DNA from 2 places in the Streptomyces sp. NPDC093018 genome. Region 1 is predicted to be linked to the other one. Evidence: riboswitches for the same ligand, from Rfam matches in the RefSeq annotation. Region 1 holds a riboswitch; the other holds the start of a gene.

Region 1 (4,555 bases):
GCGGCTACCTTCACCCCTCAGCGCGGCGACCCGGCACCATCCGCCGCGCCGGTCCCCGCCGTCGTACGAAAGGCTTCCGCATGATCTCCGGGAACGGTCGTCACCGCCGCCCCCGTCAGGCTCCGGCCCTCCTCGTCGCGGCCGGCGTGACCGGCTCCGCCATCGCCATCCCGCTGCTCGGCGCCGCCGGCGCCCACGCGGCCGACGGCACCACCTGGGACAAGGTCGCCAACTGCGAGAGCGGCGGCGCCTGGAGCGCCGACCCGGGCAACGGGTACTACGGCGGCCTCCAGATATCCCAGGACGACTGGGTCGCGTACGGCGGCACGCAGTACGCCTCCTCCGCCGACCAGGCCAGCCGCTCGCAGCAGATCGCCGTGGCCGAGAAGATCCTCAAGGACAAGGGCACCTCGCCCTGGGCCACCTGCGCCCTGCTGTCCGGACTGACCTCGAACTCCGGTTCCGTGAACGTCGATCCGGGCACCGGCGACGGCGACGGCGACCAGGGCGGCGCCGCGACCGACCCGTCCGGACTGCCCGACCCCTCCGCCCCGGCGGGCACGCAGGGCGGCGACCAGGACGGCACCGGCTCCGGCACCGGCACCGGTTCGGGCACCGGCACCGGTTCGGGCACCGGCTCAGGGAAGACCTCCACCGACCCCTCCTCCTCGCCGACCCAGGGCTCCGGCAAGCAGACCGGCAAGCACGCGAGCCCGAACCCGGGCAAGCACACCGGCAAGCCCGGGACCGGCACCTCCAGCCAGGACCCGGCCGACCCGTCCTCGTCCGACCCGTCCTCCTCCAACGCCTCCGTCCCGGCCACGCCGTCCGCGCCCGCCGACGGCTCCGCGACCCCCGCGCCGTCCACCGGCACCCCGGACAACCCCCGGCAGACCGTCGGCTCTTGGAACCTGGTCGACACCGGGGCCCTCACCGGCGGACGCCACCGCGGCGGCAACGCGGACGAAAGCACGGCAAACGGGCAGAACGACTCGAACTCCGGTCGGCACGCCTCCCGTGAGCCGGGCAGCTACACCGTTCGCGAGGGCGACTCGTTGAGCGCCATCGCCGACTCCCTTGACGTCGAAGGCGGATGGCACGCGCTCTACGCCGCGAACAAGAAGGTCGTGGGCGCCGACCCGAACCACATCACCGCCGGTCAGACCCTGAAAGTCAGTGACGAAACGGACGCGGACCAGGGCTAGTTGACGCCCCACTTGATCGCTAAATGTCCGATTTGGCGAAAGTGTGGGATGAGTCTCAGAAGCCCTGATCGTCTTTGAAATTCCGCGGATCACCTGGCTACGGTCAAGGCCGCTCGTCACCACGAGCCCCGGCGGCCGCAACGCCGAATCCTGCCAGCGGCTGCCCGGGAACAGTCGTCGCGTCAAGCGCCGCAGGCAGGAGCGGGGGACCCAAGGTAAGTGCCGGGCCCGGCAGTTGATGCCGGACCGGCTTGGGGTGAAGCCACGCCTCCATGAGGAGGGGTGGCCGGGCAACTCAACCGGCCCGAACCCGACAGCTCACCTCGCAGGCGTCGGTGAGGGGATCGTTCCATGCTGTTTTCCGGCAAGGGCAAGCACCGTCGTCCGTCCAAGGCCGTCCGCGTCGTCACGCTCGCCGGTGTCACCGGTGCCGCCGTGGCCGCGCCGCTGATGGCCACCGGCACCGCTTCCGCCGCCACCGCCTCCCAGTGGGACGCGGTCGCCCAGTGCGAGTCCGGCGGCAACTGGTCCATCAACACCGGCAACGGTTACTACGGCGGTCTCCAGTTCTCCGCCTCGACCTGGGCCGCGTACGGCGGCACCGCCTACGCGTCGACCGCCGACCAGGCCACCAAGTCGCAGCAGATAACCGTCGCCGAGAAGGTTCTCGCCGCGCAGGGCAAGGGCGCCTGGCCGGTCTGCGGCACGGGTCTGAGCAGCACCCCGTACAGCGGCTCCGCCTCGACGACCCCCTCGTCGTCGGGCAGCACCGCCACCCGCTCCACGGACGAGCAGGCCGCCACGCGCTCCACGCAGCGCACCACCCCGGCGCCGACCAAGTCCACGAGCACCTCCACCGGCTCGTCCACGGGCAAGAGCAAGACCGTCACCACCCCGACCGGCAAGAAGGTCAAGAAGGGCGACGGCGAGTACAAGGTGGTCAAGGGCGACACCCTCAGCTCCATCGCGGCCGAGCACCACGTGGCCGGCGGCTGGCAGAAGCTGTTCGACCTGAACAAGGACATCGTCGACAACGCCGACCTGATCTACCCGGGCCAGCAGCTCCACCTGAAGTAGCCCGACCCGGCCGCGGCCGCCACGGGCTCCGCTGCAGGGGCCCGTGTGCGGGCCCCCGTACGGCGCTCGTCCGGCGGCCCGGCCGCACGGACCCGCCGGGCAGCCGCTCCCCGGCACCTGGTCCGCCGGACCCCTCAAGAACGGCAGCCCCCGCCGCCGTACCCCCAGGGGCCGCCCCCCGAGGCCCCCCCAAGGGCCACCCTCAGGGGCCGCTCCCCAAGGACCCCCCTCCAAGGGTCACCCCAGAGGCCGCTCCCCAGGGTCACCCCCCAAGAACCACCGGGCCCACCCCCCCCAGGGCCCCACGGTTCCCCCAGGCCCCCCAAGGCCCCCCGTCCCCCAAACCCCCCACTCCGGCGCGTTTCCCCCGTTCGCGCCGGGGTGGGGTCTTGTGTTTTCCCGGACTTCAGTCAGCTCTCATCCGCGAACCCCTTTGTTCCGGTGGTGAACAATGGGTACCGTCTGCATGTCCCGGTCGCCCACCAGACGGTCGGTCGGTGGTCGGCGACCCCGGGACGGTTAGGCTCTAGTCGCAAGGCGCAGCCGTACGGCCGCCGCCCCGCACTTCCAGCGTCACATCCAAGAAGGAGATGCTCGTGCCGTCCATCGACGTCGTCGTAGCCCGGGAAATCCTGGACTCCCGAGGCAACCCCACGGTCGAGGTCGAGGTCGGCCTCGACGACGGCAGCACCGGTCGTGCCGCCGTCCCGTCCGGCGCCTCCACCGGCGCCTTCGAGGCCATCGAGCTGCGCGACGGTGACCCGAACCGCTACCTGGGCAAGGGTGTCGAGAAGGCCGTCCTCGCCGTCATCGAGCAGATCGGCCCGGAGCTGGTCGGCTACGACGCCACCGAGCAGCGCCTGATCGACCAGGCCATGTTCGACCTGGACGCCACCGACAACAAGGGCTCGCTGGGCGCCAACGCCATCCTCGGCGTCTCCCTGGCCGTCGCGCACGCCGCCTCCGAGGCGTCCGACCTGCCGCTCTTCCGCTACCTGGGCGGCCCCAACGCGCACCTGCTGCCGGTGCCGATGATGAACATCCTGAACGGCGGCTCGCACGCCGACTCCAACGTGGACATCCAGGAGTTCATGATCGCCCCGATCGGCGCGGAGTCCTTCTCCGAGGCGCTGCGCTGGGGTGCCGAGGTCTACCACACCCTCAAGAAGGTCCTGAAGAGCAAGGGCCTGGCCACCGGTCTCGGCGACGAGGGCGGCTTCGCCCCGAACCTCGGCTCCAACCGCGAGGCCCTCGACCTGATCCTTGAGGCCATCAAGGAAGCCGGCTACGCGCCCGGCGAGCAGATCGCCCTCGCTCTCGACGTCGCCGCCTCCGAGTTCTACAAGGACGGCAAGTACCTCTTCGAGGGCAAGGAGCGCTCCGCCGCCGAGATGACGGAGTACTACGAGGAGCTGGTGGCGGCCTACCCGCTGGTCTCCCTGGAGGACCCGCTGTTCGAGGACGACTGGAGCGGCTGGAAGGTCCTCACCGACCGCCTCGGCGACAAGGTCCAGATCGTCGGCGACGACCTGTTCGTCACCAACCCCGAGCGCCTGGCCCGCGGCATCGAGGAGGGCTCCGCCAACGCCCTGCTCGTCAAGGTCAACCAGATCGGTTCGCTGACCGAGACCCTGGACGCCGTCGAGCTGGCCCAGCGCAACGGCTTCAAGTGCATGATGTCCCACCGCTCCGGCGAGACCGAGGACGTCACCATCGCCGACCTGGCCGTCGCCACCAACTGCGGCCAGATCAAGACCGGCGCCCCGGCCCGCTCCGAGCGCGTCGCCAAGTACAACCAGCTGCTGCGCATCGAGGAGATCCTCGACGACGCCGCGGTGTACGCCGGCCGCAGCGCCTTCCCGCGGTTTCGCTCCGCGAACCAGTAAGTACAGCAAGGGCTGAGTCGCCGGCCCGCCCCGGGCCACCTCTTGGCCAGTCGTACGTACGTCCCCGTACCCGGTCCCGTACCGTGTCCGGGGACGTACGCACGTGTGCGACCGCCCGAGCAGGGCGTGAAAGGGGAGGCGGAGAGCCGACATGGCCGCAAGGGACCGGGACCGTTTCTCCACCGCGACCAGGCTGCGGCTGCTCGGCGAGCAGACGGCCGCCCGGGTCTACCGCTCGCAGACCAAGCGGCAGGCCCGCCGCTCCCGGCTGACCGGCCGCGCCGCGCTGCTCGCGCTGGTGCTGTGCTCGCTGGTGGTCGCGCTCGCCTACCCGATGCGGCAGTACGTCTCCCAGCGCGCCCAGATCTCCGACCTCCAGCGGCAGCA
Region 2 (4,555 bases), on a different contig from region 1:
CACCCATGAGGGGGCGGCGATCGTGGTCTCGGACACCGTGTTCTCGGTCGACGGGGACCGGGCGCCGCTCGGGCAGCTGGCCGAGGTGTGCCGGGAGCGCGGCGCGGGGCTCGTCGTGGACGACGCCCATGGTCTCGGCGTACTGGGCGACGGCGGGCGGGGCACGGCGCAGGCCACCGGCCTCGCGGGCGCGCCGGACGTGGTGGCCACGGCCACGCTGTCCAAGTCGCTCGGCAGCCAGGGCGGGGTGGTGCTGGGTCCCGCGCGGGTGATCGACCATCTGGTCAACGCGGCCCGGACGTTCATCTTCGACACCGGTCTGGCGCCGGCGGCGGCCGGTGCGGCCCTCGCGGCGCTGCGGCTGCTCGGCAGGGAGCCCGAACGGGCGGCGCGGGCCCGCGAGGTGGCGGGGGAGCTGCACGCCCGGCTGACCGCCGCGGGTCTGGAGGCGGTGCGTCCGGACGCCGCGGTGGTCTCCGTACGGGCTCCGTCCCCGGAGCAGGCGGTGCGCTGGGCGGCCGACTGCCGTACGGCGGGCCTGGCCGTGGGCTGTTTCCGTCCTCCCTCCGTGCCCGACGGCATCTCACGGCTGCGGCTGACCGCCCGCGCGGACCTCTCCGGGGCCGAGATCGCCCACGCGGTGCGGGTGATCGGCGAAACACGGCCATGAGTCGGCGTGACACGGCCGTGCTCCGCGGCTGATCGGGTCCGACGGGTGTGCCGACCGGTGCTGCGAGCGTCTCGGCCGGTCCGGGGGGTTTCAGCGGAGCGCGGCCACGAAGCCGGCCCAGCTGTCCGCGGAGAAGAGCAGCGCGGGTCCGGTGGGATCCTTCGAGTCGCGCACGGCGAGCAGCCCGGACCGGGGTCCGGAGCGTGGCCGTGCCGTCTCCACGCAGTTGTTGGCTCCCGTGCTGTAGCTGCTGCGCAGCCAGCGCACGTCGTACAGGTCGGTACTGGCAGGGACGTTCCGAGGCAGAGCTGACAATGGTGCCTCCTTACGCGCCGTCACCTATCCCGGCGATGTAGTCCAGCGAATCGTGGGGGGAAAGAGCGTGCTCCTGGAGGTTCTGGAAGGCCTCCGAGTACGCCCGGAGGTCTTCTTTCCGCTCCAGGTAGAGGCTACTCGTCAACTGGTCTAGAACAACCACATCGAGATCAGAAGTGCTCGGAAATGAGAAAATAACGAAAGGCCCGGTGAGGCCGACATGTGCTCCCGCCCCGAACGGCAGTACCTGGAGCCGCACTTGGGGCAACCGGGCGGCCTCCATGAGCCGCTCCAGCTGGTGCGCCATCACCTTGGGACCGCCCACCTCGCGGCGCAGCACCGCCTCGTCCAGGACCGCGGACAGCTCCAGCGGCGGGTTCGAGCGCAGCACGTCCTGGCGGGCCAGGCGCACCTCCACCAGCGCGTCCAGGCGCTCCTCGTCCAGGTCCTTGACGGCCGCCCGGGTCACCGCGCGGGCGTAGTCGGCCGTCTGGAGCAGACCGGGTACGACGGTCGTCTCCAGCGTGCGCATCGCGCCGGCCTGCGACTCCAGGCTGATGAAGTCCCGGTACGTCGGCGGGAGCACCCCGCGGTAGGCGTGCCACCAGCGGTTGCGGTCGCCATCGCCGTCCTCGGAGCCCGCCAGCATCAGCAGCAGCTCGCGCAGCTGGACGTCGCGCACGGCGTAGGCGTCCAGAAGTAAGCGAAGATCGGCCGGTTTCACACCACTGGCACCCGTCTCGATACGGCTCACCTTCGACTGGTGCCAGCCGACCAGACGGGCCGCCTCCCCACTGGTGAGCCCCGCACCGGTGCGCAGCGTGCGCAGTTCGGCACCCAATTTGCGGCGGCGCACTGCCGGCCCGTTCTGCATGGGCTCCTCCTTACTCCTTACGGGCCGCCCGAATACGGTCTCCCGTCGCAGAGTTCACCGCATCGAGCGACAGATATATGCATATCTCGGTGGATCGCTCCCCGTGACCGCTCCGGTGGTGGCAGTCTGACGAGGAAGCACCAGTCCGGGACCGTACTCGAACCATCCGCTCCATGTAGGACTCCGGTCCCGTGGGAAAGGGACGACGTCGCCATGGCAGACCACCTGGAAGCATCCGTCACTCTGCCGAGCGATCCCGCCTCGGTCGCCGCCGCGCGGTCGTACGTGGTGAGCACCCTGGCGGAGTGGGGCCTGCCCGCGGACGCCGAGGCGGCCGACACGGTGCGGCTGATCGTCTCCGAACTGGCCACCAACGCCGTACAGCACACCTTCGGGCAGTCCCCGACCTTCACGGTCGACATCGCGCTGGAGCGCGACGAACAGCTGCGCATCGGGGTCACGGACAGTCATCCGCGCTTCCCCAAGAGACTGCCCGCGGCCGTGCAGCAGGACAACGGCCGCGGCATGGTCATCATCCGCTGGCTCACCGCCGAGTGCGGCGGCAGGCTCCGCGTCCGCCCCACCCGGGAGGGCGGCAAGACGGTCTCCATCGAACTGCCCTGGACCGTGCCGGCCGAACCGGTGGCGACGACGGGCCGGCAGGAGCCGTAGCGGGGGAGCCCGACGCGAAGCCGCGAAACGTTCATCCGGCGGGTGCGCGGGACCCGTCCCGGGCCGCCCGGGGGCTAAAGGCGGCGCCGAGTGAGGGGAAAAGGCACAAGGAGCGGCCCGGTGGCTGGAGTCGCTCCCCCGTGCGCGGGCGGGTCAGCTGACCCGGCCGTACCAGACGCTCTTGGTCCAGATCTTCTCCAGCCGCACCACGGAACCGCTCTTGGGCGCGTGCCAGATCTTGTTGTGACCGGCGTAGATGCCGACGTGGTAGACGTTCGAGCCGTAGTGGAAGAACACCAGGTCACCGGCTCTGCGGCTGCCGGAGGAGATGTGGTGCGTCTTGTTGTACTGCTGCGCGGCGGTCCGCGGCAGCTTCTTCCCGGCCTTCTTGAACGAATAGAGCGTCAGCCCCGAGCAGTCGAACCGTCGCGGCCCGATGGCCCCCCACTGGTACGGGGCGCCCTTCTTGGACGCCGCGATGTTCAGGGCCTTCGTCGCCATCGTCGCGGCCGAGGCATCGGTGGAGAGGCCAGGAACCGCGATCGAGCCGCCCACGGCGGCCAGGGTGAGGGCCGAGGCCGTACCGGCACGGGCCATCAGCGACGGGACACGATTGAGCGCAGTCATGCGCAACCCTTCGTCAGCCGCCTGTGAAGGATGACCTGTCGGATTCGGGCTGGCGAAGTAGCCCGGCCGCGTTGCCACGGCTTCACCCCAAGGGCCACCCGAAGCGCTCGTCCGTCCGTTCACACGGACTGCCGACCGTTCCGGGGACCCGTACTGCCTGGGTCCTCCACTCCTGCCGATCCACTCCTGTCGACCGGTCATCCGGGCGGCGGCAGGACTCGGCGTCCGCCCGGACCGCCCCGCCGCGGTGGCGGGGGCTTGTCGTCAGACAGGGATCTTCACCCACAGCTGTCCGAAAATCCCAACGGAATCGGGGATTTGTGGCGTTACTCACCACTCGCCCGTTCGGGTGGAAGCTGCTCTGTTCGATGCTCCGTCAGTTCCGGTACGTAGCCCCGGACCTGGGAAAAGACGGCCGCGCGCGGAGCACGGACCCGGCCCGCGCGCAACTCGGGAGAACCGGAAACGGATCCGGATATACACCGGTCGGCGGTACATCGTTCGGACCGTTTCGCGCCCGGACCCGGCGGCCGCGCGGACACCTCGCACCCACCGGATCCGGCGACCGTCCGGATCAGCCCACGGCGTCCGGCGGGAGCGCGACGCGAGCGACCCGGCGCTCACCGTCGAGCACCCGCAGCGCCCGTGCCAACGTGCCCCCGTGCACCTCCCGCTCGCCCCGGTCGTGCATCAGCTCCAGCGCGGCGCGCAGCTCTTCCGCCTTGCGCACCAGCGCCTGCGCGGCGCGCAGCCCGCGATAGGTGTCCCCGTCGCGCGCCGGGTTGATCCTGCCGAGCAGATCGACCACCGCCAGATAGTGGTCGACCAGCTCGCCCTCCGCGTGCGTCAGCGCCGGCAGCGGCGGCAGCTCCTCGGGCAGCACGGCCCGTTCACCGCTCGCCGGGGAGGTCCCGGCGGCCGGGCACCACGCCGTCCACCAGGCCGTACGACCGCGCGCCCGGCGCGTCCAGCATCAGATCGCGCTCCAGATCCTGATGGACCTGCTCCTCGGTGCGCCCGGTGTGCCGGACCAGCATCTCCTCCATCAGGGTGCGCAGCCGGACCAGTTCTTCGGCCTGGATGAGCAGATCGCTCGGCTGGCCCTGCGCAGGCTCGGGCAGCTCGGGCTGGGAGAGCACCACACGCGCGCCGGGCAGGGTGAACCGCTTGCCGGGGGTACCGGCGGCCAGCAGCACGGCGCCGACCGAGGCGGCCTGGCCCAGGCAGTACGTCTGCACCTCGCAGGTGACGTACTGCATCGTGTCGTAGATCGCCGTCATCGCGTGGAACGAGCCGCCCGGGCAGTTCAGGTACAGCGTGATGTCCCGGTCCGGGTCCAGGTGTTCGAGGTGCATGAACTGGGTGATCACATCACTGGCCGCCGCCTCGTCCAGGGG

The links. A riboswitch is a leader RNA that binds a small molecule or an ion and turns the genes downstream of it on or off. The one in region 1 is predicted to bind cyclic di-AMP.
Region 2: another riboswitch for cyclic di-AMP. It lies ahead of AB0N90_RS34010 (C40 family peptidase); the one in region 1 lies ahead of AB0N90_RS28650 (transglycosylase family protein).

The regions. Positions count from the first base shown of each region.
Region 1 is NZ_JBFBFF010000015.1:157,769-162,323, forward strand. Features, by position in the region: gene AB0N90_RS28645 (transglycosylase family protein) at 81-1,205, shown strand; cyclic di-AMP (ydaO/yuaA leader) riboswitch at 1,383-1,552, shown strand; gene AB0N90_RS28650 (transglycosylase family protein) at 1,557-2,282, shown strand; gene eno (phosphopyruvate hydratase) at 2,873-4,168, shown strand; gene AB0N90_RS28660 (septum formation initiator family protein) at 4,320-4,555, shown strand, end outside.
Region 2 is NZ_JBFBFF010000022.1:121,309-125,863, forward strand. Features, by position in the region: gene AB0N90_RS33990 (8-amino-7-oxononanoate synthase) at 1-670, shown strand, start outside; gene AB0N90_RS33995 (DUF397 domain-containing protein) at 761-985, opposite strand; gene AB0N90_RS34000 (helix-turn-helix transcriptional regulator) at 996-1,859, opposite strand; gene AB0N90_RS34005 (ATP-binding protein) at 2,073-2,531, shown strand; gene AB0N90_RS34010 (C40 family peptidase) at 2,685-3,158, opposite strand; cyclic di-AMP (ydaO/yuaA leader) riboswitch at 3,162-3,392, opposite strand; gene AB0N90_RS34015 (hypothetical protein) at 3,733-4,041, opposite strand; gene AB0N90_RS34020 (ATP-dependent Clp protease proteolytic subunit) at 4,049-4,555, opposite strand, start outside.